3 regions of the Streptococcus equi subsp. zooepidemicus genome follow, and region 3 is predicted to be linked to each of the others. Evidence: predicted binding sites of a transcription regulator. Region 3 holds the regulator's gene; each other region holds the start of a gene.

What was found. The regulator CtsR, encoded in region 3, represses protease genes until heat stress. The targets are predictions, from matches to a motif close to TTGGTCAAAAAAGGTCAAANA.
Region 1: the regulator CtsR is predicted to act here: its motif matches at 7,321-7,341, upstream of I2432_RS08310 (ATP-dependent Clp protease proteolytic subunit).
Region 2: the regulator CtsR is predicted to act here: its motif matches at 3,277-3,297, upstream of I2432_RS03185 (ATP-dependent Clp protease ATP-binding subunit).

The regions. Positions count from the first base shown of each region.
Region 1 covers NZ_CP065054.1:1,750,824-1,761,685, forward strand. The annotation lists gene I2432_RS08260 (PepSY domain-containing protein) at 1-347, opposite strand, end outside; gene I2432_RS08265 (bacteriocin) at 1,013-1,213, opposite strand; gene I2432_RS08270 (bacteriocin) at 1,272-1,466, opposite strand; gene rsmI (16S rRNA (cytidine(1402)-2'-O)-methyltransferase) at 1,971-2,837, opposite strand; gene yabA (DNA replication initiation control protein YabA) at 2,842-3,165, opposite strand; gene ricT (regulatory iron-sulfur-containing complex subunit RicT) at 3,158-3,958, opposite strand; gene I2432_RS08290 (DNA polymerase III subunit delta') at 3,955-4,830, opposite strand; gene tmk (dTMP kinase) at 4,844-5,479, opposite strand; gene I2432_RS08300 (YlbG family protein) at 5,794-6,078, opposite strand; gene I2432_RS08305 (YlbF/YmcA family competence regulator) at 6,079-6,525, opposite strand; gene I2432_RS08310 (ATP-dependent Clp protease proteolytic subunit) at 6,628-7,218, opposite strand; gene upp (uracil phosphoribosyltransferase) at 7,450-8,079, opposite strand; gene I2432_RS08320 (putative polysaccharide biosynthesis protein) at 8,229-9,860, opposite strand; gene I2432_RS08325 (UDP-N-acetylmuramoyl-L-alanyl-D-glutamate--L-lysine ligase) at 9,946-10,862, shown strand, end outside.
Region 2 covers NZ_CP065054.1:654,288-665,149, forward strand. The annotation lists gene I2432_RS03175 (DUF1827 family protein) at 24-326, opposite strand; gene I2432_RS03180 (NUDIX hydrolase) at 388-834, opposite strand; gene I2432_RS03185 (ATP-dependent Clp protease ATP-binding subunit) at 982-3,237, opposite strand; gene I2432_RS03190 (DUF1797 family protein) at 3,520-3,750, shown strand; gene I2432_RS03195 (LPXTG cell wall anchor domain-containing protein) at 4,195-5,205, opposite strand; gene I2432_RS03200 (amino acid ABC transporter permease) at 5,552-6,235, shown strand; gene I2432_RS03205 (amino acid ABC transporter ATP-binding protein) at 6,237-6,974, shown strand; gene I2432_RS03210 (phospho-sugar mutase) at 7,434-9,128, shown strand; gene I2432_RS03215 (bifunctional methylenetetrahydrofolate dehydrogenase/methenyltetrahydrofolate cyclohydrolase) at 9,240-10,094, shown strand; gene I2432_RS03220 (NAD(P)H-hydrate dehydratase) at 10,091-10,862, shown strand, end outside.
Region 3 covers NZ_CP065054.1:141,562-152,423, forward strand. The annotation lists gene I2432_RS00830 (M13 family metallopeptidase) at 262-2,157, shown strand; gene tsf (translation elongation factor Ts) at 2,358-3,398, opposite strand; gene rpsB (30S ribosomal protein S2) at 3,566-4,336, opposite strand; gene ahpF (alkyl hydroperoxide reductase subunit F) at 4,796-6,328, opposite strand; gene ahpC (alkyl hydroperoxide reductase subunit C) at 6,349-6,909, opposite strand; tRNA gene I2432_RS00855 (tRNA-Cys) at 7,258-7,328, shown strand; gene I2432_RS00860 (cold-shock protein) at 7,541-7,744, shown strand; gene I2432_RS00865 (CtsR family transcriptional regulator) at 7,916-8,377, shown strand; gene I2432_RS00870 (ATP-dependent Clp protease ATP-binding subunit) at 8,377-10,818, shown strand.

The DNA.
Region 1 (10,862 bases), 540 kb from region 3:
GCTGAAGCAGGAGCCTCAGTGATTGGCTCAGAGGATTTTTCTAGGATCTCACCGGTATTAGCGTCAATGGTATAGCTGTACTCCTGATCCTTAGCGTCAAACTCAATATCATAGACCACTCTACCATCGTCTGTTTCTTTCGTCAGCTTGAGCCTTTGGGCGTCAGCTGCTGTGATTGAGGCGTCCTTAAAGGCAAGCTCCTTGGCCTTGTCCTCTGAAACACTTGCCTTCCTATGATTCTGAGCGCTGCCATTTTGACCTAGAGCCTGATTCTGTTGACGACAAGCTGATAGGCTGATTAAGGATAGACTCGTAAGAGCTATTACTGAAAGTTTTTTGATTATCATTGTATTGACCTTCCATCTTTATTCATCTTATTTCCTCTAGTATACATTAAATAATCTGATTTTACAATTTTAAAGCACTAAAACTCTCTTAACCAGGCTTACTCCCTTATATGATACCCCCCAAAGAGCCCATAAGGTAAAGGTAATGGCTTTGCTATCCCTCAACCAAGAATAGATCACCCAGCCGAATAAAAAAAGCAATTATTGGTAGAATGAGAAGAATTATTTTGGTCTTATTTATTGCCTTCACCAGCTATCAATCACTATTTAATGACCATTTTGGTATGAACCCTCACTGCCACTCACTATCTGACACCAAGCTACTTTTAAGTACCAGCATCGATGTCTCTTACACCTCCAGTGCCTATCCATAGCCGACCTTCAGCATGCCAGCATTTCTGATTAATTACAAATACTCCCTAAACTGTTGAAAAAGTATCTAAACGAATCATACAAAACTTAATTTACCTTTTTTCTATATAAATAGCTAAAAAACATAGTAAGGTCACAAGGGATATAAGATTTACATTGCTTATAGTAGTCGATAAGAAATAAAAAATTAAAAAAATAAAGTAGGAAGACCCTTCTTTGCCCCTCTTAGCACTGTCAACCAGTATATAGATAAAAATTAAAGCATAAAGACCTGAAAAGGTAATCAATAACATCTAATTTGCCTTATATGCCAAGTATGCTCCTCCAGCAGTAAAGCCGGCTATACATACTCCTTTTAGCACCGGATGAGGTATTTTGCAAAACTTAATTCCTGTCTTGAGACCTCCTAATCCCCCGATAACAGCATTACCTGCTGCATTTCCTCCTGAAATGTCCTGCATTTCATTTATTGCTAATGCTCTATAATGTTCCATTTCTATTATCCTCCTAAAACAAGGTTCCAAACTCAGAATCTTTCTGTTTTTCTCATTTCTAAAAGCCTCCTGTGACACCAGTAGCCCAAGTCCAGAGTGTAACTCCAGTTTTTGCACCAATAGATCCACAAGCTACTCCACATACTGGAAATCCAAGTGCTGCGCCTGCACTTCCTGCTCCAATCACACCTGACACATTGGCAGCCCAATTATTTTTTTCTCTTTCAAAGCTAGCAAGCATTTCTGTAGCCATTACGTCAAATGATTGTATTGATTGCAAATACTCCCTAAAAATTGATGTTGTCCAGTTGCAACCTTGACATATTTAGTATAACCCTTTTTTGTAAAACATTCCTCCATATCCTAAACAGTCGTTGAAACGTCCTAAATGGGAGCATTTTTTTCGTTTAAGACTGAAAAGTAACCATTAAGGGAGGTCATAAAGCGGCAAGCCTGTGGCTTTAGAAACCTTAAAAATGTTAAAAGCAAGATTTTCATTGCTATTAAGAGCATCAAAGAAAGCACCAGTCTGGTCCTCACTAGGTGCGAGTTGTCAGTCAACCCACTACAGTTGACGTTGAGGCAAAAAAAGAGAACTGACTAGCTCTCTTAGTGTGCAGACAAATCTATCTGCTTACATTAATGACAATTCTCAGAAGTACAAAAGACAGCTACTAGCCCTTGCTTGAGTACCTCTCCTTTACTTAGCCTATTAGAGATTCTCTCAGCCAAGTGACTGGTCTAGGTTAAAACCAGCCTAGCCAAGCCCATGAAATTGCTGATAGAGCTCTTGGCGATTCACCTTATAATCTTTGGCGACTGTCTTGATCGCCTGATTAGGCTTCATGCCAGCAGCAATAGCCTGTTGAACAAGTGCTAGCAGATCCAAATCCTCAGCAGGCTCTGATGCGTCAGCTTGATTGGCACCTGCCACAATCAATAGACACTCACCCTTGAGTGGATGGTCTGCTAGATAGGTCAAGACCTCTGAAATCTGACCACGCTGGTATTCCTCAAAAAGCTTGGTTAGCTCTCTCACCAGCACCACCTGGCGATCCCCATAGCAGGCCAGCAGGTTTGTTAGCGTATCCTTAACACGATAAGGAGATTCATAAAAGATTTGAGTCTCCGGATAGTCTGTCTTAGTCATCAAAAATGCCCTTTGCTGCCCAGCTTTTCTTGGCAAAAAGCCATAAAACAGATGAGGCTGGGGCACCAAGCCGCTAGCAATGAGACCGGTAATGCCCGCAGAAGCACCCGGCAACGCAACAATAGTAATGTCTCGATCAATAGCTGCTCTAACTAGCTCATGACCAGGATCTGAAATAGAGGGCATACCAGCATCGGAGACCTGCGCTAATGACCTTCCAGCCAACAACAGGTCTAGCAAATCTGGAATTTTATCATAAGCATTATGCTCATGAAAACTTACCTGCTTTGTCTTTATTCCAAAATGCTTGAGCAACAGACCAGTATTTCTCGTATCCTCTGCACAGATAATATCCACCTCTTTTAGAACATTAACCGCTCTAAAGGTCATATCCTCTAGGTTACCAATAGGGGTAGGCACCAGATAGAGAACCCCTGACTCTTTTTCTTCCTTGAAGCTCTTTTGGATTTGCATGACTCTACTTTCTATCTAATAGCTCTCGACAAAACATACACTCTTCATCATTTTCACGACGTTGCCCATAGAAAAAATTGCAGATATGAAAGCCCTCATCATAAATGCCCTCCAAGTGGTCCTTGCCCTGCTTAGAAGAGGTCTTGGCCAGATTTTCGTGCTCCAATTGACTCAAGCGCTCACGTAATTTGGTGTTTTCAAGCCTAAGGATAGTATTTTCCTCTACGAGTCCTTGGACCTGCTTTTTCATTGCTTCAATTTCAGCTAAAGTCACCATCAGGTTTTGTGAAAAGCCATCAAAAGCGTCAAACAGTTCTTTTTTATTCACTAACTTTAACCTCCTCTAAAGCATAGGTTACCAAGGCCAGCTGGTCCTTAAAGCGAACCTGAATGGTATCTGTAAAAAGATCAATTCCTGCAACCTCACCTGGTCCCTGCGCTGTTCTTACTATAGTACCATAATCAGGAAATTTTTTCTTACTTTCTTGATAAAAATCGTCCTCATATTGTAGGCAGCACAGCAAGCGACCGCAGCAGCCCAGAGACTTTGCCGAATGCAAGGACAGCCCTTGATGTTTTAGCATTTTGATTGAGACTGGAGGAAACTCTCCTAAAAAGCTTGAACAGCATAGTGGGCGACCACAGGGACCCAGCCCTCCATAAACCCTTGCCTCCTCACGACTATTAATCTGACGCAGCTCAATCCTTGTCTTAAAATAGGCAGCAAAATCCTTGAGGAGCTGGCGAAAATCAACACGCTCCTGAGCGGTAAAGGTAATCAAAACATAACGTCTCTCAAGGGAGAAAACAATGTCAACCAAGGTCATGTCTAAGCCATTTCTGTCAATCATCTCTGCTACTTTTTGCTTTGACTGGACTGCTAGCTGAAGGTTTTGCTGGTAAGCCTTGTAGTCCATGTCATTGGCAGGTCTCAAAACAGAGGGCATATCCTTTGGCAGGTCGTCCTTACAAAAGCTTTTTATCGGAGAATTGACCATTGCCAATCGACTGCCCTTGCCATCAGATATGACAAGCTTGGTTTGCACAGGAAAGGCCTGATCGGTTTGAACATACCTGACAGAGCAGGTGTCACAATATTTAATTCCAATCGTACTTATCATGAAATCACCATATATTCTAACGTATTTTGAAAGCTGACATTGCTTTGCCACATGAGTCTAGCCTGATAAACAGCCTCCAGATAGGTAAAAGCATTTTGTCGACTGTAATCCTTCGCCAAGATTAAGGTTAAAAGAGTTAGTGCCATGTCCTGCTCCTCTTTTTCCTCTGCTAGCTGAACCAAGCGATTAAGTTCCAGATAAGCCTGTTCCTTATCCTGAAACCAGATGGAAACAAAACGCTCAGCCTGCGCCATCAGCTCCAACATCCTGGTGTTTTCAGAAAAAGCGGTAAGCTGCTGGGCATTGGCTGCTAATCTGGCTAAGAGGTCTGCTTGATGTTTCAAAAGCCCCTTTTTTTGGGCCAGCTCAGAGAGGTAGTGCTCATCTTTTGGAAAGTGAAAAACCTGTGTACGGCTCTTGATCGTTGGTAGGACCTGATTGTCATCATTCGTTAGTAAAAACATATAGCAATCCCCTTGTGGCTCTTCTATATATTTTAAAATGCTGTTAGCTGCATTGACATGCATCTTATCACAATCCTTAATGATAAAAACCTGCCGCCTGCCCTCATAGCCGGTCTGCGAAAAATTTGTCATCATTTCTTTGACGGTATCAGTCTTGATAAGCTGACCAACAGGCTCTAAGATGGTAACATCTGAAAAGTCATTGTGCTCAATCAGCTGACAAGCACGACAGTGATGACAAGGAGCGTTGCCTCTTTTTTGTTCGCAAAAAAGAGTCTTGGCTAAAAAAAGAGCCATGTCAAAATTGGCAAAATCACCTGAAAAGAGGTAGGCATGATTTAGACGTTTTTTTTGCAAAATCTCTTGAAAGGCCTGATAGACCCTAGGAGCCTTTTGAGCCAAATCCATTCCTAACCTCCTGCTATGCTTGACTGTGTGTGATAATGGCAGCTAAAGCCGCTGCCACAACGCTTTCTAAGTCCTGTGATGCATCAATCTTGACAATACGCTGGGGATTTTCCAAAGCTAGCTCCAGATAGCCCTTACGAACACGCTGGTGCAGGTCTAACTGCTCAAGATCAAGACGATTGACCTCTCGCTCAGTATTTTGTGCAATCCTTGCCAATCCAAGCTCTGAGGGTACATCAAAATACAGGGTCAAATCAGGGTCAACACCATCTGTTGCAAAATGATTGAGCCATTGAATGGCTTGTTTATCCAGCCCTCTTCCGGCACCCTGATAAGCAACTGAGCTATCAATAAAACGATCCACTAAAACCAGGTGTCCTGCCTCAAGAGCTGGCACGATCTTTTCAACCAAATGCTGCCTTCTTGCTGCAATATAGAGCAGCAACTCTGTTTTATCGTCCATGGTCGTGTGACTGACATCTAAGATCAGCTGACGAATCTTCTCAGCAATCGCAACACCTCCAGGCTCTCTCGTTGTTACAATGGTTTGTCCCAGAGCTGCCTGTAAGAGTGGCACCAGTCTTTCCAGCACCGTTGTTTTTCCCGCTCCGTCTGGACCTTCAAACGTTATTAATCTTCCTCTAGTCATCTTATTTCCTTTGTTTATCGTTACCTCTATTTTACCAAAATTTGCCTGAAAAAGCACTGCCAATTCATTGAGCAGTGCCAGATCAGAAAAAAACCTTTTTGTGCTGCCTTTTAGACGATAGGGATAAAAAGCCACCTCTCAAAGCAGGCAATCTGAGGCTGTGTCTCAGACCTCAAAGCCTATGCCACGATTTGACAAATGACAGGCGTCTCAGCCCTTATTTTCTTTATCTAAGCAAGCCAGCAAGGCTGATCAATCATGCTTTAGGCGATTGATGAGCTACGACATGCTATGCAAGACAGGAGCAGGCCTACTTAGTCCTGATCAGGCTGGGCTTGAATCTCTAGAGGCTCACGATGTAAATTCCCAACAAAATCGCAATCAATGTCATCAAAGGCTGATGCCTTCACCTCTTTGACAAATTTTAGTCGACTAATGTCCTTTAGCTTTTCTTCCATGTCCTCTTTATTGATGTAAATAATAAGGTATCGAGAACGCTTGGAATGGTAGTACAGGTCACCATATTTCATCAATTTTCTAGCGTCTCGATTGTAATACAAGTAGATAACCAGCCCAATTCTCTGCTGTTTTTGAAACATTTAGGTACTCTTTTCTTTAATATTTTGATACGGTCCAAGCTCATGTCGAGGTCTATTTGTCGCCAAGGGAAGCCCTGTGTCGACAAGAATATCCTCAGACACTGCCTCTGCAATAGCTGTCGAAATCGTCGCCAAAACCTCCTGCAAATCAACCTGTGCCAAGCGCAGCTCAGCAACCAATGGGTGCAGATCAAGCTGGCGCTTTTGATGAAGTAACTGGCAACGCAAAGCCCTAGCATCTGGACAAGACTCAAGCAGGCCCTGCTTAAGCTCATAATCCCGCTTAAGCTCTTCAAATAAGGCTAGCTCGGTCTGTAGGGCCAAATCTGCCTCAAAAGCCTTTTTAGCTAAGGCATAGGTCTGATACTGGCTGCTTGTCCTAATATCCTGAACCAGCTGCAAGATAGCCCTTTCAATGGCAAACAATTCTTCATTTATGATTAGCATAGATTAATTATACCATAATTTTAAGAGGGATAGCTCTCTTTAGCATGCAAAAAGCCCCTGAAGCGTTAGCTTCAGAAGCTTTTAAGCTATTTACTAGACTCTCTAAGCTAGCTCATTATTTTCCATAATTTCATCAATAAAGCCATAGGCTAGGGTCTCTTCTGCGCTCATCCAGTAATCACGCTCAGCGTCCTTATGGATTTGTTTGATCGTTTTACCGGCATTTTGTGCCAAAATCTTTTCCAAGCGGTGACGTGTCTTTAATAAATGCTCAGCCGCAATGGCCATATCTGTCTGCTGTGTACCACCACCTGTGCCTCCCATAGGCTGGTGAATCATGTACTCTGCATTTGGAAGCATAAAGCGCTTGCCCTTTGCACCTGATGAAGCAATAACGGTTCCCATAGAGGCAGCCATACCCATAACAATGGTTTGCACATCTGCCTTAATAAAGTTCATCGTATCCACAATAGCTAGACCAGCTGATACAGAGCCTCCTGGGGTATTCACATAGAGGTAAATGTCTTTTGTGTTGTCTTGGGCATCTAAAAACAAGAGCTGCGCAATAACAGAGTTTGCCATATTATCCTCTACTGGACCAGTCAGCATGATAATACGGTCCTTTAACAGACGTGAATAAATGTCATAAGAACGCTCTCCACGACTGGTTTGTTCAATAACTACAGGAATCATAAAAATCTCCAATCTATCGTGACTGTCTAACGCCACTCAGCCTCATGCAGTGACAATCAGTCAAACACATCTTTTTATAATGATTGACCTTATTATAATCTCTTGGTCAAAAAAGGTCAAATGATAAACTTGCTTTTAAAAAACCTTCCAGCCTAAACTAGAAAGTCTTATTAGCTTTAGCAGGCTAGCCTCTAGCAAGCAGAGCCTAGCACAACCAAAGCCTGTAGCCTTTTACTTGGTACCAAATAAGCGATCGCCAGCATCTCCAAGACCAGGAACAATGTAGCCATGATCATTTAATCTTTCATCAAGGGCTGCTGTATAAATGTCAACATCTGGGTGAGCCTCCTGAAGCTTTTTAACCCCTTCTGGTGCTGCTACCAGACACACAAACTTAATATTAGCAGCCCCACGCTTTTTCAGTGAATCCACTGCAAGAATTGCAGAGCCGCCAGTAGCAAGCATTGGATCAACAACAAAAATTTGGCGCTGATCAATATCCTCTGGCAGCTTCACCAAATATTCAACCGGCTCCAAGGTCTCCTCGTTACGATACATACCGATGTGACCAACCTTGGCAGCTGGCACAAGGCTAAGAAAGCCATCCACCATACCAATACCAGCTCTAAGAATCGGAACAATTGCTAATTTTTTACCTGCTAACTGCTTTTGAACCGTCTTGGCAACCGGTGTTTGAATCTCAACATCCTCTAATGGCAAGTCACGAGACACCTCGTAGCCCATAAGCATTGCAATTTCATTGACCAGCTCTCTAAAATCCTTGGTTGAGGTATCCTGACGACGCAGGATTGATAGCTTATGCTGAATAAGTGGATGCGAAATAACCTGACATTTTCCCATGATGACGTACTTCCTTCTTTATTTTTTACACTTTTGCTATTATACCAAAAAATTGAAAACCTTGCTTACTTTTTTCAGACCCGGTTGAAATGATAAAAGCAAGAATCTGGTCAGCTAGCAGCCTGCGTCAGCTGTCTTGAGCTTGGGTATCAAAGCCCCAATTTTTGGCGATACCTAGCTGCTCTGCTGCCAATTAATTTGTCCAGCTGACGCGTCAATAGCGTCATGTAGGCGTAAACACCCATTCCCAAGCCACCAATAATCACTAAGTAAAGCAGGCTAGTCAATCTGCCTGTCGGCTTAAACAAATAGCCCAAAAGCCAGCTAGCTAGTAGCACAATCAGTCCCATCAGTGCTGTCTCAATCACCGTTAGTAATATACGCTTATGCAGCAGCTTACGGTTAAATCGTGTGACCTGATGCAGACGACGGTACATGAGATAGATAGGCACTAGCAAGCCAAGAGTCGTAGCTAACAAAGGACCATAAGCATGAAATAGATAGATCAAAGGAACCTGCAAAACCAGCTTGACAAAAACACCATAAGCAAAATAATAGATGGCCTTACGGTTTTCAAACAGGGCCTGCAGCATCGGAGAAAAAAGCGTATACAAGGCCATCAATAGGGTAAGGCAAAGCACAGCAACAAACAGCCTAACAGCCTCTTCCTCGCTACTACCGTAAAAAACCGTATAAAGAGGCCTTGCCAGTATAATAGCTCCTGTCAGAGCAGGCAATAAAAACATCAGCAGCATTTCAATGTTGTTAATGATCAGGCGCGCTGCTGCTCGCATGTCCTTTTTAACGTAATTTTCTGTCAATAAGGCAATACCAACACTACCGATTGAAGCGGCTACTGCAATGAGGACCATGGTGATTTTAGCAGGGTTGGCATTAAAATAACCAAACAGCACCCAGAGCTGAGAACGAGCATAATTGGTAAAGAGGGTCATTGTATTGACAAAGGTCCACTGGTCGATGAGCTGAAAGGCCTGAATTGCACTTCCTGTGATGATAAAGGGAATCGACTCCTTTAGCGTTTCAATAAGCAGACCCTTGATGTCAATAGGAATCGCATGCTCTGTCTTGGTAAAAATAGCCTTTAAAAGGCCCTGCGTCCAGAAATAATAAAAGAGCACCGCCATACTGGCTATCATTCCAATAAAAGCAGCAAAGGTGGACTGCGTAACAGCTGCAATATAGTCCTTAGACCCCATTTTCATGATGAAAAAGGTTGTTAGAAGCATCCAGATCACACGAACCAGCTGCTCAGCAATTTGGCTAAGAGCATAGGGCTTAATCTCCTTATAGCCCTGAAAAATCCCCCTAATCACGCTCATCACTGGAAAAACAAAAACAGCTAATGATAAGCTATGCATAATCGGGACAAGGGTCTCATCACCACCGGACAAGCGAGCAAAGAGTGGAGATCCCAGATACATCAGCACTGAGAAAATCAAGCCTAATACCAGCATAACCTTTAGAGTGCTTCGAATGAGCTGATAGCTATGCTCTTGCTGCCCCATCGAGTTGTACTTAGCGACCTGCTTAGCAATGGCAACATTTAGCCCTGTTGTCGAAATCAACAAAAAATAGGCATACACATTGTATCCCATATTAAAGAGCGCATTTGCCTGTATCGCATACTGCCCCATCCATATGTACCATGGAATAATATATAGAACGCCTAAAAGTCGGCTAATAAAATTACCTGCGGTGGACCAGGCTGCTCCCTGAACCATCAGCTGTTCTTGTGTCAATTGTTTTTTTTCTGTCGACATATCCGTTCTTCCTAGTTTTTATAGCTTTATTATAAACTTTTGCTTGTGACTTGTAAAACAAGAACATTAAGGATAAAATAAGGCTATGATAACAATTGAGCACTTATTAACCATTTTAAAAAAGGACCATAATTTCCGAGAGGTTCTTGATCAAGACGGCTACCACTTTAACTATAGCGGTCTACAGTTTGACAGCCTTAGCTACGACAGCAGACAAGCAGATGAGCAGACGCTCTTTTTTGCTAAGGGATCAGCTTTTAAGGCTGACTTTTTGAGACAGGCCATTGCCAAGGGACTAAGACTCTATGTTTCAGAGATTGACTATCAGGTAGGGATCCCTGTTATTCTTGTTAACAATATTAAGCACGCTATGAGCCTAGCTGCGATGGCCTTTTATGATTACCCACAAAATAAGCTCAAGCTGTTAGCCTTCACCGGAACAAAGGGCAAGACAACTGCTGCCTACTTTGCCTATCATATGCTAAAGGAATCTCATAAGCCTGCCCTGCTCTCTACAATGAACACAACTTTAGATGGTCAACACTTTTTTAAATCGCAGTTAACCACACCTGAAAGTCTTGATTTATTTGTAATGATGGCTCAGTGTGTGGCTAATGGCATGACGCATTTGGTGATGGAGGTCTCTAGTCAAGCTTACTTGGTCGGGCGTGTCTACGGCTTAACCTTTGATGTCGGTGTCTTTCTCAATATTAGCCCTGATCATATCGGACCAATCGAACACCCAAGCTTTGAGGATTATTTTTACCATAAGCGGCTTTTAATGGAAAATAGCCGAGCTGTTGTCATCAATAGCGGTATGGAGCACTTTCATATCCTAGCAGAGCAGGTGGCCGATAAGCCTCATGATTTTTATGGCAAGGGGGCTTGTAACAGGCTGCTGCAGCGTCAGGCCTTTTCATTTCAAGCAGCTGGCAAGCTAGCTGGAGACTATGCGATTCAATTGATTGGCAGCTTCAACCAAGAAAATGCTATGGCTGCTGG
Region 2 (10,862 bases), 510 kb from region 3:
TAAGGCTTGATCGCAACAGAAGGCTATACAGAGGTTTGGAAGGAAATTTCAATCAAGTTATTGGTGTGCAGGGTTTTGGAGTGACCTGGAATTACAATTGATTGATCAATTTTACGCTTTAAGAAAAACTCACGAATCACCTCAAGCTCGTCCTCTTTGATAGCACGATATTTATTTGAAATGAGCAGCTCATAATGCTTAGGTGCTTGGGTAAAGATGACGTCAGTATTGCCAGCTGAGTACACCTCAACGAGGTGAGCATCTGTATTTTGCAGCTGATTTCTGACAAGCTCGGGGTGACTGCTGGTGGTATTAATAAGTCTCATAAATCTTCTCCTGACTATTTTTACTTTTATTATAGCACTATTTTTAAATTGATTAAGGATTTTAATGATGCTTTTTCTGCCATTCCTCGACGCCCCACCTGTGGCTGCCACGCTTTAAGACTGTTATGGCGTCCGCAATAGGAAACCAAGCCAGATGGTTAAAGTCTTCCAAGGGCTTTGAAATTGCTTGAAAGGAAGTGACCTCATAGAGGTAGGCAGGATTATAGTAGTAGGTATCGCGGTGACGAGAATAGAAGTATTCGTCTGCTTGACCATAATAATAACCAATATCAGCAGCAAATCCCAGCTCCTCAACTAGCTCACGCTCCAGTGCCTGTAGCTGGCTTTCACCAGCCTCTATTTCTCCTCCTGGCAAAAACCAAGCACCATTTGGAGCCTGCACTAGGATAATCTCTGTTTTAGCCGAGTTAGGAATCACTGCATAGACACCGTAACGTGCGGTGTAATGCTGGTCATCTATCTTATCACCAAATATTGGAACGGTCATATCGCTTCTCCTTTGTTTTATTATACTAAATTTTTGGTCATTATTCTCATAAAACTGTAGATTTATCAAAAATGTTTCATAAAAAAATGCTCGTCAAAAAGAGAGAAAATGCTGTCTGCTTTTCTCTCTGCTTTTTGGTATGCCCTGTTAGTCCGCCTGCTTCGCCTGAGATTTGACTACAGGCTTGATTATAATGTGTCCATTAGAGGTCAAGACAGCTCGCAGGTCTTTTTCTGCTGGGTGCTCAAGGTAGAAGTCAGTAATAGCGTCCTCAATGTAATCCTGAATGGTGCGGCGCAGTGGTCGTGCTCCCATCTTGGGATCATAGCCTAGCTCGACGAGCTTTTCCTTGACCTTTTCGGTCACATCAAGGTGAATGCTATTGTGAGCAAGGCGCTGATTAACGTCATCAAGCATTAAGTGAACGATACGTAGCAGATTGTCCTTGCTTAGCGGCTGAAACTCAATAATCCCGTCAAAGCGGTTCATAAATTCGGGACTAAAGAAATGACTAAGCTCACCTAGGACAGAGTTTGTCCGTCCTTCTCTAGCAGCACCAAAGCCGACTGAGGCTTCTGTTTTGCCAGTGCCAGCATTTGATGTCATGATGATAATAGTGTCCTTAAAGCTAACGGTACGTCCCTGTCCGTCGGTTAATCGACCGTCATCTAGGACCTGTAAAAACATGTGCATGACATCAGGGTGAGCCTTTTCGATCTCATCTAACAAAATGAGCGAGTAAGGGTTGCGGCGCACCTGCTCTGTTAACTGACCCGCCTCCTCATAGCCGACGTAGCCAGGAGGGGCACCGACAAGCTTAGCCACAGCATGCTTTTCCATGTATTCAGACATGTCAAAGCGAATCATGTTATCAGCAGAGCCAAAAAGCTCAATGGCTAATTGCTTGGAAAGCTCTGTTTTACCGACACCAGTTGGGCCAACAAAGAGGAAGGAGCCGATAGGACGATTTGGGGTTCCCAGTCCAACACGATTACGACGGATAGCCTTTGCAATTTTATCAACAGCATCGTCTTGACCGATAACATGCTTTTTGAGATCGGCGGCCAGATTGACTAGCTGTGATTGTTCTTTTTCCTTTAAATCACCAACTGGAATATTGGTTTTTTGTTCAACGATTGCTTCGATGGTCTTGTCAGTGATGATCGGGATATCTTGCTCATCTAGCTTTTGAGCCTGCATTTCTTTATATTTGGCGATTTGATCGCGGAAATAGGCTGCTCGCTCATAATCCTCATCACGTGTGGCTTGGGTCTTGAGGTTTTCAGCCTCAATCAAACGCTTATCAATGTCTTTGGGGTCAACAAAGTTAAGGGTTAGGTTCATCTTTGAGCCGGCTTCATCTAGCAGGTCAATGGCCTTATCAGGCAAGAAGCGGTCTTGAATATAGCGGTTGGAGAGGTTAGCAGCTGCTTCGATAGCTGACTGGCTATATTTGACATGATGATAGTCCTCATATTTGGGTTGGATTCCTTTTAGGATAGTGATTGTTTCTTCAACCGAAGGCTCATCCACCTTAACCGGCTGCATGCGTCGCTCAAGGGCTGCGTCCTTTTCGATGATGCGGTATTCATTGAGAGTGGTCGCTCCCACTAATTGAAGCTCACCACGAGCAAGTGCTGGCTTTAAAATATTTCCTGCGTCCATGCTGCCGTCACCAACTGCACCAGCTCCCACAATTTCATGGATTTCATCAATAAATAGAATCACGTCATGGCGCTTGCGGATTTCTTCCATGAGCTTTTGCATGCGCTCTTCAAATTGGCCACGAATACCTGTCCCCTGAACGAGGCTAACCACATCAAGGCGAATCACCTGCTTACTCTGTAGCTTTTGTGGCACATCACCATCAACGATTTTTTGAGCAAGGCCTTCAACGACAGCAGTCTTACCAACTCCAGGCTCACCGATTAGGACAGGGTTATTTTTGGTACGACGGTTGAGAATTTCGATGACGCGGATAATCTCATCATCTCGTCCGATGACCGGGTCAATATCACCACGCTTAGCCATTTCAGTGATATTAATGCCGAATTCCTCCAGAAGCCCCTTGCTAGCCTCCTGTGTTGGCTGTGTTTGATTGGGGCGATAGCCACCGTTGTGACCTCCGCCATGCTGGCCTCCTGATTGGGTAGGTGGTGTATTGGGGAGCTGACCAAAGGCTCTAAAGTTGTTGAGGTCACCAAAAAAGTCATCAAAGAAAGGGTTTTGAGAAGGCTGCTGCGCCTTTTGGTTGCCATTATAGCCTCCTAAGATAGGATTTTTAGGGTCTGTTTTCATGATTTGGTAGCAATTTTGACAGAGGTCAATCTGCCTTTGCTTTCCGTTAATGCTTGTATAAAGATGAATGGTTGATTCATTTAAATTACAGTTTTGACAAAGCATATCATACCTCCAAGGGGTTATCTAAAAAGTCAAGGTCATTTAGTCAAAAATGGTCAAACTTTATAGTCATATTATAGCACCTTAGGCTTGGAAATCAAGTAAAAAGCTTCATTATTAGCACTATCCAGTATAGAGTGATAAGATTTAGCCACTCTGCTATGAATGAGCGCCAGAAAAACTTGTTTAAGAGGATAAAATAAAGAGAAAAAGGCTACTTTTCTTGTTTGTTTTCGGTGATTTATGTTAAAATATAAAGGGACAATAAAGAATAGGAGAAACGAAATGGAATCACATTTAGTGAGAATCATCAACCGTCTGGAGCTGATGGTGACAGATGGCGGTAATTTAAAGAGAAATTTTGAGCGAGATGGTGTCGTTGTTGCAGAGGTTGCATTTGTCAACGATCCTGAAAATGGTCCAGTCTTTATTTTACGTGATATTGAAGCGCGTGAGTCATACTCATTTGACAGCATTGACTTGATTGCGATGGAAATTTACGATTTGTTATATTAAGCTATTGATGATGACATGGGCTTGCTGGGAGGCAGGTCCAACAGAGGACAAGCTGGTGATTTTACTAGTTTGTTTTTATTATCCCCTAAAGCCCTCTTTCTCCTATACCTTGTCTAGCTGTAGGGCTTGTGGGTGAGCAGTGCTGCCAAAGGCCCTGTGGCTTGGTTCTTTTTCAGGGCTTGTGATAATCCTGCTGACAGCAAAGGCTCTTAGCTGAGTGATTTAAGGTCAGCCGATCATTTCTGTGCTGCTCTAATGCAGCTTTTTTAACAATTTGGATAGCTTTTGAGAGCCCTTAGAAAAGCCATTGCTAAGGGCTTTGTTATGCCTATCTGTTGGTGTCTAAAAGAGCAGTGATACGATAAAGAGAGGTCAGAAAAGACCTCTCTGATGTTTGTGATTAGCTGTTAGCTATTGCCATAGGGGAAAGACACAATAGCTAGCTTAGCTTTTCTTTTTCTTTAGGCTTAGGACGCCTGCGCTAGCGATGACGCTAAGGGCTGCAAGGGTGAAGAATGGGTGATTTGTCTCCCCTGTAGCTGGTAGCGTGCTCTTTTGAGCTGCTGGTGCTGACTTAGGCGCTGGTGCCTTAGGCTGAGTTGATTTTTCTGGAGCCTTTGGTGTAGGAGCCTTTTCAGGCGCTTTTGGAGCTGATGGCTTGGTATCCTTTCCTTGCTCACCCTTTGGCTGTTGCTCGCCTTTTTCGCCACGTTGGCCTTGTTCACCTTTTTCGCCGCGTTCGCCTTGTTGACCTTTTTCGCCGCGTTCGCCTTGTTGACCTTTTTCGCCACGTTGGCCTTGCTCGCCTTTTTCGCCACGTTGGCCTTGCTCGCCTTTTTCGCCACGTTGGCCTTGCTCGCCTTTTTCGCCGCGTTGGCCTTGCTCACCTTTTTCACCGCGTTGGCCTTGCTCACCTTTTTCGCCGCGTTCGCCTCTGTCACCCTTAGGGCCGGCTGGTCCTTGTTCACCTTTAGGACCGGCTTCTCCGGTTTCGCCTTTATCTCCACGTGGTCCCATAGGCCCAGCAGGCCCTTGTTCGCCTTTAGGACCGGCTTCTCCGGTTTCACCTTTATCTCCACGCGGTCCTTGAGGTCCAGTAGGACCTTGCTTGCCCGGGTCTCCTTGAGGTCCAGCTTCTCCTTTAGGGCCAATAGGTCCCGCGGGTCCGGCAGGACCGGTCTCTCCTCTAGGTCCGGCAGGCCCCATAGGTCCAGGTTGTTCTGCTTTTTCTTCTAATTCTTTTAGGTAACCCTTTAGAAAGTCTCTCAATTCATGAAGATATTTTCTTACTTCATTATCTCCCAGTGTTTTGCTACTAATTCTATGAGTTGGGTCTGGATAGTCCTTTAATTCTTTATGTTCAGCTCGGGCATTTCCAGCTGTTCCTAGGCTGGCCATTGTTGCTAGAGCAATGGCTGCTGAGCAGACGCTGTACTTGCGTATTGGTTTTCTCATCGTTCTCTCCTTTGATGATAGTATCATTACTTTTTCAAAATTCTTTCCCAAAGAAGAGTTTAGCATGGCAGCTGATGATGAGAAATAGCTAGGCGTCAGTTTGTCTCCGTAGTTTCGTTTTTTTTTTTTTTTTTAATTCAATGCCGAATCTTCTGATTTTATCATAGGGTTATTTTTTAAAAGGCGAGGAGTTGTTTTGCTAAGCTAGTCTAGCAGTCCACAAGTCAGCTTATTTTTCCTTGTTTGTTTTTGGGAATATTTTTCGATAAAAAGATATTGTATCAATATTCATTTGATGGTATAATTATATCTATTGCAATGATCTTATGAATGTTAGGAGATGGGAATGGATTTTACATTTTTACCCAAATACTGGGCTTATTTCAATTATGGCGTGCTTGTAACCATAATGATTTCAGCCTGTGTTGTCTTTTTTGGCACAATTATAGGCCTTTTGGTGACTCTGATAAAACGCAGTCATATCAAGCCTTTATCCTGGCTGGTCAGTCTTTATGTCTGGATCTTTCGTGGAACACCGATGGTGGTACAGATCATGATTGCCTTTGCTTGGCTACATTTTAACCATCTACCGATTATAGGTTTTGGTGTGTTGGATTTGGATTTTTCAAGGCTGCTTCCTGGTATTATTATTATTTCCTTAAATAGCGGAGCTTATATTTCTGAAATCGTCAGAGCTGGGATTGAGGCGGTGCCAAAGGGGCAGCTAGAGGCCGCTTATTCGCTTGGTATCCGTCCTAAGCATGCTATGCGCTATGTGATTTTGCCTCAGGCCTTTAAGAATATTTTGCCGGCCTTGGGCAATGAATTGATCACAATCATCAAGGATAGTGCCTTGCTTCAGACTATTGGGGTGATGGAGCTGTGGAATGGGGCTCAGTCGGTTGTGACGGCGACCTATCTGCCTATTACACCCTTGCTGTTTGCGGCCTTTTATTACTTGATGATAACAACAATATTGTCGCAATTATTAGGCTGCTTGGAGCGCAAGCTAGCACAGGGAGGGAGATAAGATGACTGAGACAGTGATTTCGATTCGTCAGTTGCATAAGAGCTTTGGCAAGCATGAGGTGCTAAAAGGAATAGACCTGACGATTAATCAGGGTGAGGTTGTGGTGATTATTGGGCCATCTGGCTCAGGAAAGTCCACGCTATTGCGCACGATGAATTTGCTTGAGGTGCCAACAAAGGGACACATCAGCTTTGAGGGCGTCGATATTACGGATAAGGCAAATGATATTTTCAAGATGCGTGAGAAGATGGGCATGGTTTTTCAGCAGTTTAATCTGTTTCCCAATATGACAGTGCTGGAAAACATCACCCTGTCACCCATCAAAACAAAAGGAATGTCAAGGGCTGGCGCGGAGCAGAGAGCTTATGAGCTGCTTGAGCGAGTTGGGCTGAGAGATAAGGCTGCTGCCTATCCGGCAAGCTTATCCGGTGGTCAGCAGCAGCGCATTGCGATTGCGCGCGGCTTGGCAATGGATCCCGATGTGCTGCTCTTTGATGAGCCGACCTCAGCGCTTGACCCCGAAATGGTGGGTGAGGTTTTGGCTGTTATGCAGGATTTGGCAAAATCAGGCATGACGATGGTCATTGTGACGCATGAAATGGGCTTTGCCAAAGAGGTGGCAGATCGTGTGATTTTTATGGACGGTGGCCTTGTGATTGAAGAAGGCAGCCCTGATCAGGTCTTTGAAGCCCCTAGGGAGGAGCGAACCAAGGACTTTTTGAGTAAGGTATTGTCATAGCTAGGGCAGCTAAGGGGAAGCATGTCACCTCAAGGGCTGGCTATTAGTCAGTTAACTCTTGCTGTGGCCTGTTTGCTTTGGCCGTTTTTTCTGTAAAAGGATTAGAAAGTTTGGCTAGTGCTGTAGCCATATCTGGCTTTGCAGGTCTGGATCTACTCGCTGAGCGCTGAGGGCTTATCCCTAGTGATTGAAGGTGTGGTCTCTTTATTTGTCAGCACTGTTGTGGCAGGCTGTCACAAGGGCTTTGCTTGTTGTGCTGAGTAAGGGGGTTCATTTGCGTGTGTGTTAACATTGCTTAATTGCGGAATTAGGTTGACTTTTGTGTTATTGTTTGTTACTATTCAGGTAAGTCTATCATTAGAAAGCGCTTTGCTTTTTGGTGATGGCAATCATTATCATATGATCAAATCTTAAGTAAATGTTGATGTCAACATGGTGGTCTAAAAGTAGGAGGATAATATGGACTACAAAGCTGTTTATCAGGAGTGGCTGCACAATGATTTTTTCAATGAAGAAATCAAGGCAGATTTAGAGGCGATTAAGCATGATGAGGCTGAGATTCAAGATCGTTTTTATAAGGTGCTTGAGTTTGGGACAGCAGGGCTTCGAGGCAAGCTGGGTGCTGGAACCAACCGCATGAATATTTATATGGTTGGTAAGGCTGCTCAGGCTTTAGCTAATACCATTATTGATCATGGACCAGAAGCAGTCTCACGCGGGATTGCCATCAGCTATGATGTGCGCTACAAGTCTAAAGAGTTCGCAGAATTGACCTGCTCTATCATGGCAGCTAATGGGATTAAGTCTTATATCTACAAGGGTATTCGTCCGACACCAATGTGCTCTTATGCGATTCGTGCCTTGAATTGTATCTCTGGTGTTATGATTACTGCTAGTCACAATCCTCAGGCCTATAATGGCTACAAGGCTTATTGGGAAGAGGGGTCACAGATCCTAGATGACATCGCTAATCAGATAGCAGCTCATATGGACGCTATTGAGCGTTTTGAGGACGTTAAGCAAATACCATTTGAGGAGGCATTGGCAAGTGGTTTGACCAGCTATATTGATGACAGCATAGAGGAAGCCTATAAAAAAGAGGTTCTAGGCTTGACCATCAATGATACTGATATTGATAAATCAGTGCGTGTGGTTTATACGCCTTTGAATGGTGTTGGTAATTTACCTGTTCGTGAGGTATTGAAGAGACGAGGCTTTGATCATGTCTTTGTGGTGCCGGAGCAGGAAATGCCAGACCCAGATTTCACAACAGTTGGTTATCCAAATCCAGAGGTGCCAAAGGCCTTTGCTTATTCAGAAAGACTAGGGCAAGAAGTAGGAGCAGATATTCTGATTGCGACTGATCCGGACTGTGATCGTGTGGCACTAGAGGTTCGAGCTGCTGACGGTAGTTATGTCTTTCTTAATGGTAATAAGATTGGTGCTTTGTTGTCCTACTATATCTTTTCACAGCGCCATGCTAGGCATAACCTTCCTGACAATCCTGTCCTTGTCAAATCCATTGTGACAGGGGATTTGTCAAAGGCTATTGCCACTAAATATGGCATTGAAACGGTTGAGACCCTTACAGGCTTTAAAAACATCTGTGGCAAGGCTAATGATTATGACATCACAAAGGAGAAGACCTATGTCTTTGGCTATGAGGAAAGCATTGGTTTTTGTTACGGTACCTTTGTGCGTGATAAGGACGCGGTTAGTGCCTCAATGATGGTGGTAGAGATGGCTGCCTACTACAAGCAAAAAGGTCAATCACTCTTAGACGTGCTTCAAGACATTTACAAGGAATTTGGTTATTACAATGAGCGTCAGGTAGCGCTTGAGCTAGAGGGTGTTGAGGGGCAAAAGCGTATCGCACGTATCATGGAGGACTTTAGAAATGAGCCTATCGAGCGTGCAGGTGCTATGAGCTTAAAGACCATTGTGGACTTTAAGGACGGCTACCTCGATTTTCCAAAGCAAAATTGTTTGAAATATTATTTTGATGATGGGTCATGGTATGCGCTGAGACCATCTGGAACAGAGCCTAAGATCAAGCTTTACATCTATACTATTGGTGAAACAGAGGCAGACAGCATTGCTAAGCTAGACGCTATTGAATCAGCCTGTCAAGCAAAGATGGACAGTGTCAGCTAATTGTTCAAGCTCTGCAACAGAAAATCAGCTAATCAATAAGCAAAAAGGAAAAGGAAGTGACAGTGCTTCCTTTTTTCGTTATAATAGTTAAAAAATTAGCAAGGAGTGCATATGGTACAGATTATTGATGGGAAGGCCCTAGCACAGAAAATGCAGGCAGCATTGGCTAAGAAGGTAGAGAGCTTAAAGGCAGAAAAAGGAATTGTTCCAGGCCTTGTGGTCATTCTGGTAGGAGACAACCCTGCTAGTCAGGTTTATGTCCGTAATAAGGAACGCGCTGCCTTAGCAGCAGGTTTTAAAAGTGAAACCGTTCGCTTGTCTGATTCAGTCTGTCAGGAAGAGTTGATAGAGCTCATTGAGCAATATAATCAAGATGATACGATTCATGGTATTTTAGTGCAGCTTCCTCTTCCGCACCATATTAATGACAAAAGCATTATCCTTGCTATTGATCCTAAAAAGGACGTCGATGGCTTTCACCCTATGAATACAGGTCATCTGTGGTCAGGTCGTCCGAATATGGTCCCTTGTACTCCGGCAGGGATTATGGAGATGTTTCATGACTATGGTATCGAACTTGAAGGAAAAAATGCTGTTATTGTTGGGCGCTCAAATATTGTTGGGAAGCCTATGGCGCAGCTGCTGTTGGATAAAAATGCTACGGTAACGCTTACCCATTCGCGCACGCGCCGACTGGCAGATATTTGTCGTCGTGCTGATATTTTGATTGTTGCTATTGGTCAGGGGCATTTTATTACGAAGGACTTTGTCAAAGAGGGTGCTGTTGTTATAGATGTCGGTATGAATCGTGATATCAATGGGCGATTGATTGGAGACGTCGCCTTTGATGAGGTGTCAGAGCTGGCTAGCATGATTACTCCTGTTCCGGGTGGTGTTGGACCGATGACCATTACTATGCTTTTGGAGCAAACCTATCAAGCAGCTCTAAGAAGGGTGAGTCAATGATTATAGATCAATCGTTTGTTGCTAGGGTTGTTGTTCCGCGGCAGGCTGACTCCCATAAAGGGAGTTACGGCAGAGTACTGTTAGTAGGTGGCTTGTATCCATACGGTGGTGCTATTATTATGGCAGCGCTGGCCTGTGTTTATAGTGGCGCTGGCTTAGTAACTGTTGTAACTGATAGGGAGAATATTGCTGCCTTGCATAGTCATTTGCCAGAGGCGATGGCGATTGCTGTAGATGATGAGGATTTACTGTTATCCCAGCTAGATGCGGCAGACTTGATTTTGATTGGTCCTGGGCTGTCGGAGAATAGCAGAGCAGCTAGGCTGTTTGAACTGGTCCTTGCACATGTCGCTGACCACCAGGTATTGGTCATTGATGGCTCTGCCTTAAGGCTTTTAGCGAAAAAGACAGCTGATACCAAGCAGCTGAGGTGCCCTCTTGTGTTAACGCCGCACCAAAAGGAATGGGAGGCGCTGTCAGGTCTAGCGATTGATCAGCAGCATGATAGTGCCAACCAAGCAGCTCTCAAGTATTTTTCAAAGGCTACGATTTTGGTTGCCAAAAGCTCAGCAACCAAGATTTATCATGAGGATCAAATCTACCAGCTAAGAGTGGGAGGACCTTATCAGGCTATAGGTGGTATGGGAGATACCTTGGCAGGTATGATAGCAGGGATAGCTGTCCAGTTTCCAGAGTCAAGCTTGGTGGATAAGGTTGCTTGTGCGACCTATCTGCATTCTGCGATTGCTGATGAGCTGGCAAAGACTG
Region 3 (10,862 bases):
TTTTCATGAAGCTGGAGAAGAATCGTTTGATTTCTTAGTGATTGTTCAGTTTTTATGATCAATCTTACCTGATAAAAGAACCAAAGCAGCTAAGCGTTTACTATCTATGCCATGCGATACGAAGAATAAGCTTATTTTTTGAAGAGAAAGTTAATATAAAACGAGTATTTTGGTCGATTTTTTGGTAAAATGTAAGAGATTACATTATCAGGAATGAAATCAATCCTGACATAATGGTTTAACTAAAAAAAGGAGCTATTCATGACAACATATCAAGAAGATTTTTATCAAGCCGTCAATGGTCAATGGGCAGAAACAGCTGTTATCCCAGACGATAAGCCTCGTACAGGGGGCTTTTCAGACCTAGCAGATGAGATTGAGGACTTAATGCTGACCACAACAGATGCTTGGTTGGCTGGTGAGAATGTTCCTAACGATGCTATATTAGAAAACTTCGTCAAGTTTCACCGCTTGGTTGCAGATTATGACAAGCGTGATCAGGTGGGCGTAGCGCCAGCCTTGGACTTAATTGAAGAATACAAGGCCTTAGGATCTTTTGCCGAATTTGCTAGCAAGGTGGCTGATTATGAGCTAAATGGAAAACCAAATCAGTTTCCATTTAGTGTAGCACCAGACTTTATGAATGCTCAGTTAAATGTCCTTTGGGCAGAGGCACCAGGTCTTATCCTGCCAGACACCACTTACTATGCCAAAGACAATGACAAAGGCAAAGAGCTGCTTGCTATCTGGCGTGGCATGCAAGAGGAGCTATTGCCTAAATTTGGCTTTTCACATGAAGAGGTTAAGGACTTGCTGGATAAGGTTATCACGCTTGATAAACAGCTGGCAGATTATGTCCTTTCTCGTGAGGAATATTCAGAGTATGCCAAGCTTTACCACCCTTATGACTGGGCCGAGTTTACCAAGCTAGTGCCAGAATTGCCTTTAGATGATATATTTACTGTGATTTTAGGTGAAGTACCAGACAAGGTCGTTGTGCCAGAGGAGCGGTTCTGGACAGAATTTGCAGCTGACTATTATTCTGAGAAGAACTGGGAGCTGCTAAAAGCCTGGCTAGTGCTTACAGCAGCAGGTGCTTATCATACTTATTTGACTGATGAGATTCGTGTGCTATCAGGAGTTTACAGTCGTGCCTTGTCAGGAACTCCACAGGCTATGGATAAGAAAAAAGCAGCCTATTACTTAGCACAAGGACCATTTAATCAAGCTCTTGGGCTTTGGTATGCTGGTGAAAAATTTTCACCAGAGGCTAAGGCTGATGTTGAACACAAGGTAGCTAAGATGATTGAGGTTTATAAATCTCGTCTTGAAACTGCTGATTGGCTTGCACCAGCAACACGTGAGAAAGCCATTACAAAGCTAAATGTTATCACCCCACATATCGGTTATCCAGAAAAATTACCAGAAACCTATGCTAAAAAGGTCATCGATGATAAGCTTTCGCTTGTTGAGAATGCTCAGAATTTAGCCAAAATTTCAATTGCTCATTCATGGAGCAAGTGGAATAAGCCTGTGGATCGTAGTGAATGGCACATGCCTGCCAATATGGTTAATGCTTATTACGACCCACAGCAAAACCAAATTGTGTTCCCAGCAGCTATTCTGCAGGCGCCGTTTTATTCGTTGAGCCAAAGCTCATCAGCTAATTATGGTGGTATCGGTGCTGTTATTGCTCATGAAATTTCGCATGCCTTTGATACCAACGGTGCTTCCTTTGATGAGCATGGTAGCCTAAAGAATTGGTGGACAGACGAGGATTATGCCGCCTTCAAGGAGCGTACCGATAAAATTGTAGAGCAATTTGATGGTCTTGATTCTTACGGTGCTAAGGTCAATGGTAAATTAACAGTGTCTGAAAATGTTGCTGACCTAGGTGGTGTGGCTTGTGCCTTAGAGGCAGCTCAATCAGAGCCAGATTTTTCTGCCAGAGATTTCTTTATCAACTTTGCTACCATCTGGCGTATGAAGGCGCGTGAGGAATTCATGCAAATGATGGCAAGCATTGATGTTCACGCACCTGGTCAATGGCGTACTAATGTCACACTGACAAACTTTGATGAATTCCACCAAGAATTTGATATTAAAGAAGGAGATCCAATGTGGCGTGCCCCAGAGGATCGTGTGATTATTTGGTAATCATCGCTCAATAAAAAAAGACTAAGAGGATTTGTACGGTCTTCCTATCGTTAGAACGTGTAGTCTAGCTTGTGGAGGAAGGCATGCTTCTCTTAGTCTTTTTGTGTTGGATAAGCTTGAACAGCTCTTCTTTTAGGTGTAAAAAAAAGATTGAAGATAGCTCTTAAAAGCTGTCCTCAATCTTATATTTTATGATTAGACTAGTTATTAAGCGCAGCTGCCATTGTAGCTGCAACCTCTGATTCAAAGTCGTTAGCCTTTTTCTCAATACCTTCACCGACTTCAAAGCGAGCAAAAGCAATAGCCTTAGCATTGACTGAGTCAAGGTATGCTTCAACCGTTTTGCTGTCGTCCATGATATAAACTTGAGCAAGAAGAGTATAGGCTTGGTCAACCTTAGTGTTATCAAGCATGAAGCGATCCATCTTACCTGGGATAATTTTGTCCCAGATCTTTTCAGGCTTACCTTCAGCAGCAAGCTCAGCCTTGATGTCTTCTTCAGCTTGCGCAATCACGTCAGCTGATAATTGAGCCTTTGAACCATATTTCAAGAATGGAAGTGCTGGCTTGTTAACCATTGCACGTGATTCATTGTCCAGCTCAATAGCGTGGTTCAATTGTGCCAACTCGTCCTTGATAAATTGTGGGTCAAGCTCAGTGTATGATAAAACAGTTGGTTTCATAGCTGCGACGTGCATTGATACTTGCTTGGCAAGTGCTTCGTCTCCACCTTCAACAACAGAGATAACACCAATACGACCACCATTGTGTTGGTAAGCACCAAAGTGTTGGTCATCAGTTTTTTCAACTAGGGCAAAGCGGCGGAATGAAATTTTCTCACCGATTGTAGCTGTTGCATTGACATAAGCGTCAGCAAGTGTTTCACCAGAAGGCATGATAAGAGCAAGTGCTTCGTCGTTATTAGCAGGCTTACCTTCTGCGATAGCCTTTGCAGTTGCGTTTACCAATTCAACGAATTGAGCGTTTTTGGCAACGAAGTCAGTTTCAGCATTGACCTCAACAACAGCAGCAACGTTACCATTAACATAAACACCTGTCAAGCCTTCAGCAGCAACGCGGTCAGCTTTTTTAGCTGCTTTTGCCATACCCTTTTCACGAAGAAGCTCAATAGCCTTTTCCATGTCGCCATCTGTTTCAACAAGTGCTTTTTTAGCGTCCATAACGCCGGCACCAGATTTTTCACGCAATTCTTTTACAAGCTTAGCTGTAATTTCTACCATTTTTATTTCCTCCAAAATTAGAATCGGTCCTCTTAAAGCTCGCTTTAGCAGAGCCTTTGACCTGCTGGGTTTTCTTACTTAAAAAATAACGAGACAGAGCGGAATGCTTTGCCCCGTTAGACCATGTTATGAATAGCAAGAAGCTATCCTAGTTCAATAAGCCTGACTTAAGCTTCGTTTGAACCTTCAACAACCTCAACGATTTCTTCGATTGACTCTGCTTGAGTATCAGCTTCAAATGCAACCTCTGCGTCTTCACCTTGACGGCCTTCGATAACAGCATCAGCCAATTTAGCAGTGATTAATTTGACAGCGCGGATAGCGTCGTCGTTAGCTGGAATGATCACATCAATGTCATCTGGGTCAGCATTTGTATCAACCATTGCCACAACTGGAATACCAAGCTTCTTAGCTTCTTTAACAGCGATTTGTTCTTTGTGTGGGTCAACAACGTACATTACATCTGGGATACGAGGCATATCCTCAATACCACCCAAGAATTTTTCAAGACGAGCACGTTGCTTGTTAAGAAGTGCAACCTCTTTCTTAGGAAGAACTTCAAAGGTTCCTTCTTCTTCCATGCGTTTGATTTCTTTCAAACGAGCGATACGCTTTTGGATAGTTCCCCAGTTTGTAAGTGTTCCACCCAACCAACGATGGTTAATGAAGTATTGACCTGCACGGGTTGCTTCGTCAGCAACTGCTTCAGCAGCTTGCTTTTTAGTACCAACAAACAAGATAACAGCATCGTTTGCTGCTGCGTCACGAACAAACTCGTAAGCTTGATCAGCTAATTTAACAGTTTGTTGTAGGTCGATAACGTGGATACCGTTACGCTCTGTGAAGATGTATTTAGCCATCTTAGGGTTCCAGCGACGAGTTTGGTGACCAAAGTGAACACCAGCCTCAAGAAGTTGTTTCATTGAAATTACTGCCATGAGTAGTTTCTCCTTTATAGAAATGTTTTTTCCTCTCTTAGACGTCGGCTTGCAACTCCACCTGACGGCAACAGAATCACAATCGATCTAAGATGAGTATTTGTTGTCTGCACAACTACAACAGTATACCAAAAAAAGCTAGTCATAGCAAGCCTAAATACACTAAAACCCACGTCGTACGCATGAGGAAAATGCATGCCATTATTTTCTAACCATATGCATGTTTTCAATGCATTTTTGATATGTTGACGTTTTGACACGATCCATTTTTCAAGCGCAACTTAGTTTTACTATCAATCTTTCTGAAAAAGAACACATGAATCATGAAAAGATATCAGAGAACATAAGTTTCTTCAAGCATTTGGCGTACCCCAAATGCTTGATCTATCAGCCTTGCTGTTTATTAGGCCTCTAAAAAGCAAAAACCAGGGTAAACAGTTACCTTGGTTTTTTGCTAACTTACTGACGAATCAGGTAATCAAATGCTCCAATAGCAGCAGTAGCACCTGACCCCATAGAAATAATAATTTGTTTGTAGGCTGAATCTGTACAGTCGCCTGCGGCAAAGATACCTGGAATATTGGTTGAACCATATTTATCAACAATAATCTCGCCACGATCGGTTAAGCTGATACCGCTGTCTTTGAGCCAAGCTGTATTTGGCACCAAGCCAATCTGTACAAAGACTCCTTCAAGGTCAAGATGCTTTTCTTGATTGCTGTCACGCTCGATATAGTTAAGCCCTGTGACATGATCGTCCCCAACAATATCCTTTGTAGCAACATTTTTTAGAATAGTCATATTGTCTGTTTTAGCAGCGCGATCCTGTAGCACCTTGTCGGCCTTAAGCTCAGGTAAGAACTCAAGAACATAGACATGCTTAGCTAAGCCAGCTAAATCAAGTGCAGCCTCAAGTCCAGAGTTACCACCACCAATAACAGCAACGTTTTTACCTTCAAAGAGAGGGCCGTCGCAGTGTGGGCAGTAGGTTACCCCTTTATTTTTAAAGTCATCTTCGCCAGGGACATTGATACTGCGCCATTTTGCACCAAGCGCTAGAATAGCTGTTTTAGCCTTCAAGACAGCGCCATTAGCAAGAGTAACCTCAACAAGGTCTTTTTTCTCAATCGAAGTAGCCAACTGGGCTTTGATGATGTCAACATCATAGGATTTAGTATGCTCCTCAACCTGGGCCATAAGCTTTGGTCCTTCTGTATAGAGGGTCCCTATCATGTTTTCAATACCTACAGTTTCCATGACTTGACCACCAAAGGTTTCAGCCAAAAGACCTGTATTTAAGCCTTTACGAGCAGCATAGATGGCAGCACTATTTCCTGCAGGTCCTCCACCAATGACAAGGACGTCATAAACTCCTTTATCAGCAAAGGCCTCCTTAGATAGAGGTCCTGCGATTTGCTCAAGTAGCTGCTCAATAGTGGCGCGACCAGAGGTGAATTCTTCTCCATTCAAAAAGACAGTTGGCACAGACATGATTCCCTTTGCCTTGACTTCCTCTTGGAACATGCCGCCCTCGACCATAGTATGTGAAATGTTCTTGTTAAGAACAGCCATAATGTTCAAGGCTTGGACCACATCTGGGCAATTATGACACGTTAAGCTAACATAGGTTTCAAAGCTTAAAGGACGGTCAATAGCCCTGATGCGGTCAATAATATCCTGCTCAATCTTTGGTGCACGTCCTGAAACCTGTAGTAGAGCGAGGATAAAGGAGGCAAACTCGTGACCTAGAGGCAGTCCAGCAAAGATCACTCCGCTGTCTTGACCTTTTTGGGTAATCTTAAAGCTTGGTTGACGTGTTAAGGTAGTCTCCTCAATAGTGATGCGGTCTGACATGGCAGCAATTTCTTCAATGAAATCCTTGACCTTTTGTGAGCTATCGTCACTACCAAGATAAGCTTGTAGGACTAAGTCAGATTCCAAAAGATTAAGGTATTGGGCAAGCTGCTCTTTAATATCAGGACTTAATGCCATAGCTTTTCTCCTTTGCCTGCTTAAATTTTGCCGACAAGGTCAAGGCTAGGTGTTAGTGTTTCAGCCCCTTCTTTCCATTTGGCTGGGCATACTTCACCTGGGTGCTTACGAACGTATTGAGCGGCACGAATCTTATCAATCAAGCTGCTTGCATCGCGACCGATACCATCAGCGTTGATTTCCATCATTTGGATCACACCATCTGGGTCAATAATGAAGGTGCCACGTTGAGCAAGTCCGTCCTCACCAAGAACATCAAAGGCTTGTGAGATAGCATGTGATGGGTCACCAATCATTGGGTAAGTGATTGTTCCAACAACATCTGAATCATCGTGCCATGCCTTATGAACAAAGTGTGTATCAGTAGATACAGAATAAACCTCAACACCTAAAGATTTTAGTGTTTCATATTGCTCTTGAAGGTCACCTAGCTCGGTTGGGCAAACAAAAGAAAAGTCTGCTGGGTAGAAGCAAACAACTGCCCACTTCCCTTTAAGGTCCTCATTAGTTACAGTGATAAATTTTCCATTGTGAAAAGCTTGGGCTGAAAATTCAGCAATTTCCTTTCCTACTAAAGACATGTCATGTCCTCCTTTTTTACATTTGATACCTGTATTATAAGCTAAGAAATCCTATCTGTCTACTTGTAAACCCCTAGATTTATCAAGGTTTTTGATGTTCTTTTCTAATAATTTCGTATGTGAATTTAGTCACAATGTTTAAAACCATTCTAAATAATAGAAAACTCTGATGATACCAAAGATTCTTAAAAATAAGTTTTTCAAATAATTTTAATATTATTAAAATTGAGCTTTCTGATTTAAACTCTAAAAAATAGTATTAACCGAAAAAAGGAGGAGCTCGTTGAAAAATAGCTGCTATTTTATCTTGACGAATGCTGTCAACTAGGGTAAAATAGTTCTTGTTATGGCGGTATAGCCAAGTGGTAAGGCACGGCTCTGCAAAAGCTTGATCGTCGGTTCAAATCCGTCTACCGCCTTAGATTGTTAAAGCAAGGTCAGCATGACTTTGCTTTTTTACATTTTAGTAGGTGGAGTAGAAAAGCTGTCATTGTGAGGGGTATGTGTTGACAGTGGCTGCCATTCGTGTTACACTGAGCGAGTAAATTAGTTTTTGAATTAGTAGTTGTGTTTTGGCATCTTTATTTCTCTCTATGTTTACAAATGCGTTATAGAAAGGAAGTGGATGACTATGGCACAAGGTACAGTCAAGTGGTTTAATGCTGAAAAGGGCTTTGGCTTTATTTCAACTGAAAATGGTCAAGATGTCTTTGCACATTTTTCAGCGATCCAGTCTGACGGCTTTAGATCGTTAGACGAGGGACAAAGGGTGACGTTTGATGTTGAAGACGGACAGCGCGGTCCTCAGGCAGTAAATATCACTAAATTGTCTTAATCTAGTGAGCAGATAGTAGGGGATGGGTGTTGTCAATGACGCCTGTCTTTTTACATTCTAGTGATTTCCATTTGCTTTTAGTGACTGCTATTTGATATAATGTTAGTCAGTTTTAGTCAAAAATAAAGGCTTAAAGCAGCAAATGAATCGTTTTAGCAAAGGAGTGACGGCATGCCAACAAAAAATACTTCCGATAGTATCGAAGAATATATCAAAGAATTGTTAGCCCAATCAGGAATCGCAGAGATTAAGCGCTCCATGCTGGCGGATTCCTTTCAGGTAGTACCAAGCCAGATTAATTATGTGATCAAGACTCGCTTTACAGAAAGCAGAGGCTATGAGGTAGAGAGTAAGCGTGGTGGGGGTGGCTACATTCGTATTGCTAAGGTTCATTTTTCAGATAAGCACCACCTGATCGGTACGTTGATCGCTTCTATTGATGATCGTTTAAGCGAGCAGGCCTTTACAGATTCGATTCAGCTGCTTTTTGATGAGCAGTTATTAACAGAACGCGAAGGAAACATTATTTTAGCTATAGCGTCTAATGATGTTTTGGGACATCAAGCACCAGAAATTCGTGCTCGTATGCTTTATCGTCTATTGCAACGAATTGATAGAAAGGGAAGCAATTAGTGATGACTTATTCATTAAAGATGCAAGACATTTTTAATCAGGCTCAATTTCAGGCAGAGCGCTTTGATAGTCCCTACCTTGAGACCTGGCACATTTTATTAGCTATGGTAGCCGTTGATCATTCTTTAGCAGCCATGGTTTTAAGCGAATTTGAACGAAAGATCAGAGCTGAAGAGTATGAGGCAGCTGCCATTTTAGCTATGGGAAAAAGTCCCAAGGAGGTGACTTCTGTCCAATTCAAGCCGCAATCCAAGGCCTTATCAGAAATACTAGCATTTGCGCATGCTATCTGTCAGGTTACCAATGAGCATGAGGTTGGCTCAGAGCATGTGCTTTTTGCTATTTTGCTCAATCCGGACATTATGGCTAGTCGTCTGTTAGAATTGGCAGGCTATAGGCTTAAGGATTCTGGCAAGGGAGAGCCTAGGTTTGCGGATTTGCGTAAGGCAATTGAGCTAAATGCCGGCTATAGTAAGGAAACCATTAAGGCGATTCATGAGTTGCGTAAGCCTAAAAAGAGTAAATCAGTAGGCACCTTTTCTGAAATGATCAAGCCACAGAGTACAGCTGGTGAGCTATCAGACTTTACTAGAGACCTGACAGAGATGGCAAGACAGGGCTTGTTAGAGCCAGTTATCGGACGAGAAAAAGAAGTGTTACGTATGGTTCAGGTGCTCTGTCGTAAGACTAAAAATAATCCTGTTCTTGTTGGTGATGCTGGTGTTGGAAAAACTGCTCTAGCTTATGGCTTGGCACAGCGTATTGCAAACGGCGTGATTCCTTATGAATTACAGGACATGCGTGTCTTGGAGCTTGACATGATGAGTGTGGTTGCAGGTACCCGTTTTCGTGGGGATTTTGAAGAGCGCATGAATCAACTCATTGACGATATTGAAGCAGATGGCAAAATCATCTTGTTTGTCGATGAGCTACATACCATTATGGGATCAGGAAGTGGTATTGACAGCACTCTTGATGCAGCTAATATTCTAAAGCCAGCCCTTTCTCGCGGTACCCTGCATATGGTTGGTGCTACAACTCAAGAGGAATATCAAAAGCATATTGAAAAGGACGCAGCCCTTTCTCGTCGCTTTGCCAAAATATTGATTGAGGAGCCTAGTGTTGAGGACGCTTATCAGATTTTGCTTGGCTTGAAGCCTTCCTATGAACAGTACCATAATGTAACAATCTCTGATACAGCTGTCCATACTGCTGTGAAGCTGGCTCGGCGCTATTTGACAAGTAAGCAGCTTCCAGACTCAGCGATTGATCTGCTTGATGAAGCCAGTGCGATGGTGCAAAGTATGGTTAAAAAGACGCAGCCTGACTTTATAACACCGCTTGATCAAGCCCTGCTTGATGGTGATATGAGCAAGGTGTCAGCCCTTTTAGCCAAAGAGGATAAGCAACCAAAGCTAAAACCAACAGCAGTCACTGAAGATGATATGTTACACACCTTAAGCAAGCTATCAGGTATTCCCCTAGAAAAACTAACTCAGGCGGATAGTAAAAAATACCTGAATCTGGAAAAGAAATTGCATAAGCGTGTTGTTGGTCAGGAAATGGCTGTTTCTGCTATTGCACGAGCCATTCGTCGTAACCAGTCAGGCATTCGCACAGGCAGGCGTCCGATTGGCTCCTTTATGTTTCTTGGTCCAACTGGTGTCGGAAAAACAGAGCTAGCAAAGGCCTTGGCCGAATTACTCTTTGATGATGAGTCAGCCCTTATTCGTTTTGATATGTCTGAGTACATGGAAAAATTTGCAGCCTCCCGTCTTAATGGGGCTCCTCCTGGCTATGTTGGCTATGATGAGGGAGGAGAGCTAACCGAAAAGGTTAGAAATAAGCCTTATGCCGTTCTTCTTTTTGATGAGGTTGAAAAGGCTCACCCAGACATCTTTAATATCCTGCTGCAGGTCCTTGATGATGGTATGTTAACAGATAGTCGTGGACGTAAGGTTGATTTTTCAAACACGATTATTATCATGACGAGCAACCTAGGAGCAACTGCTCTAAGAGATGATAAGACGGTTGGATTTGGCGCTAAAGCGATCGGTCATGATCATCAAGCAATGGAAAAGCGTATTTTAGAGGAATTGAAAAAGGCTTATCGGCCTGAATTTATCAACAGAATTGATGAGAAGGTGGTCTTCCATAGCCTAACACAGGAAAACATGCGTGATGTGGTGAAAATTATGGTTAAGCCGCTGATTGCAGCCTTGGCAGAAAAGCATATTAGCCTTAAGTTCCAGCCATCAGCTCTCAAGTACTTGTCTGAAGCTGGTTACGATGTTGAAATGGGCGCTCGCCCACTTCGTCGCACCTTGCAAACAGAGGTTGAGGACAGGTTAGCAGAATTAATGCTGTCAGGAGAGTTATCAAGCGGTCAAAGCCTCAAGATTGGTGTATCACGTGGGAAGCTAGCTTTTGATATCGCTTAATGCTTGATATTAAATTAAGCTAAGAGCTTTGAGAGAGTCTGAGA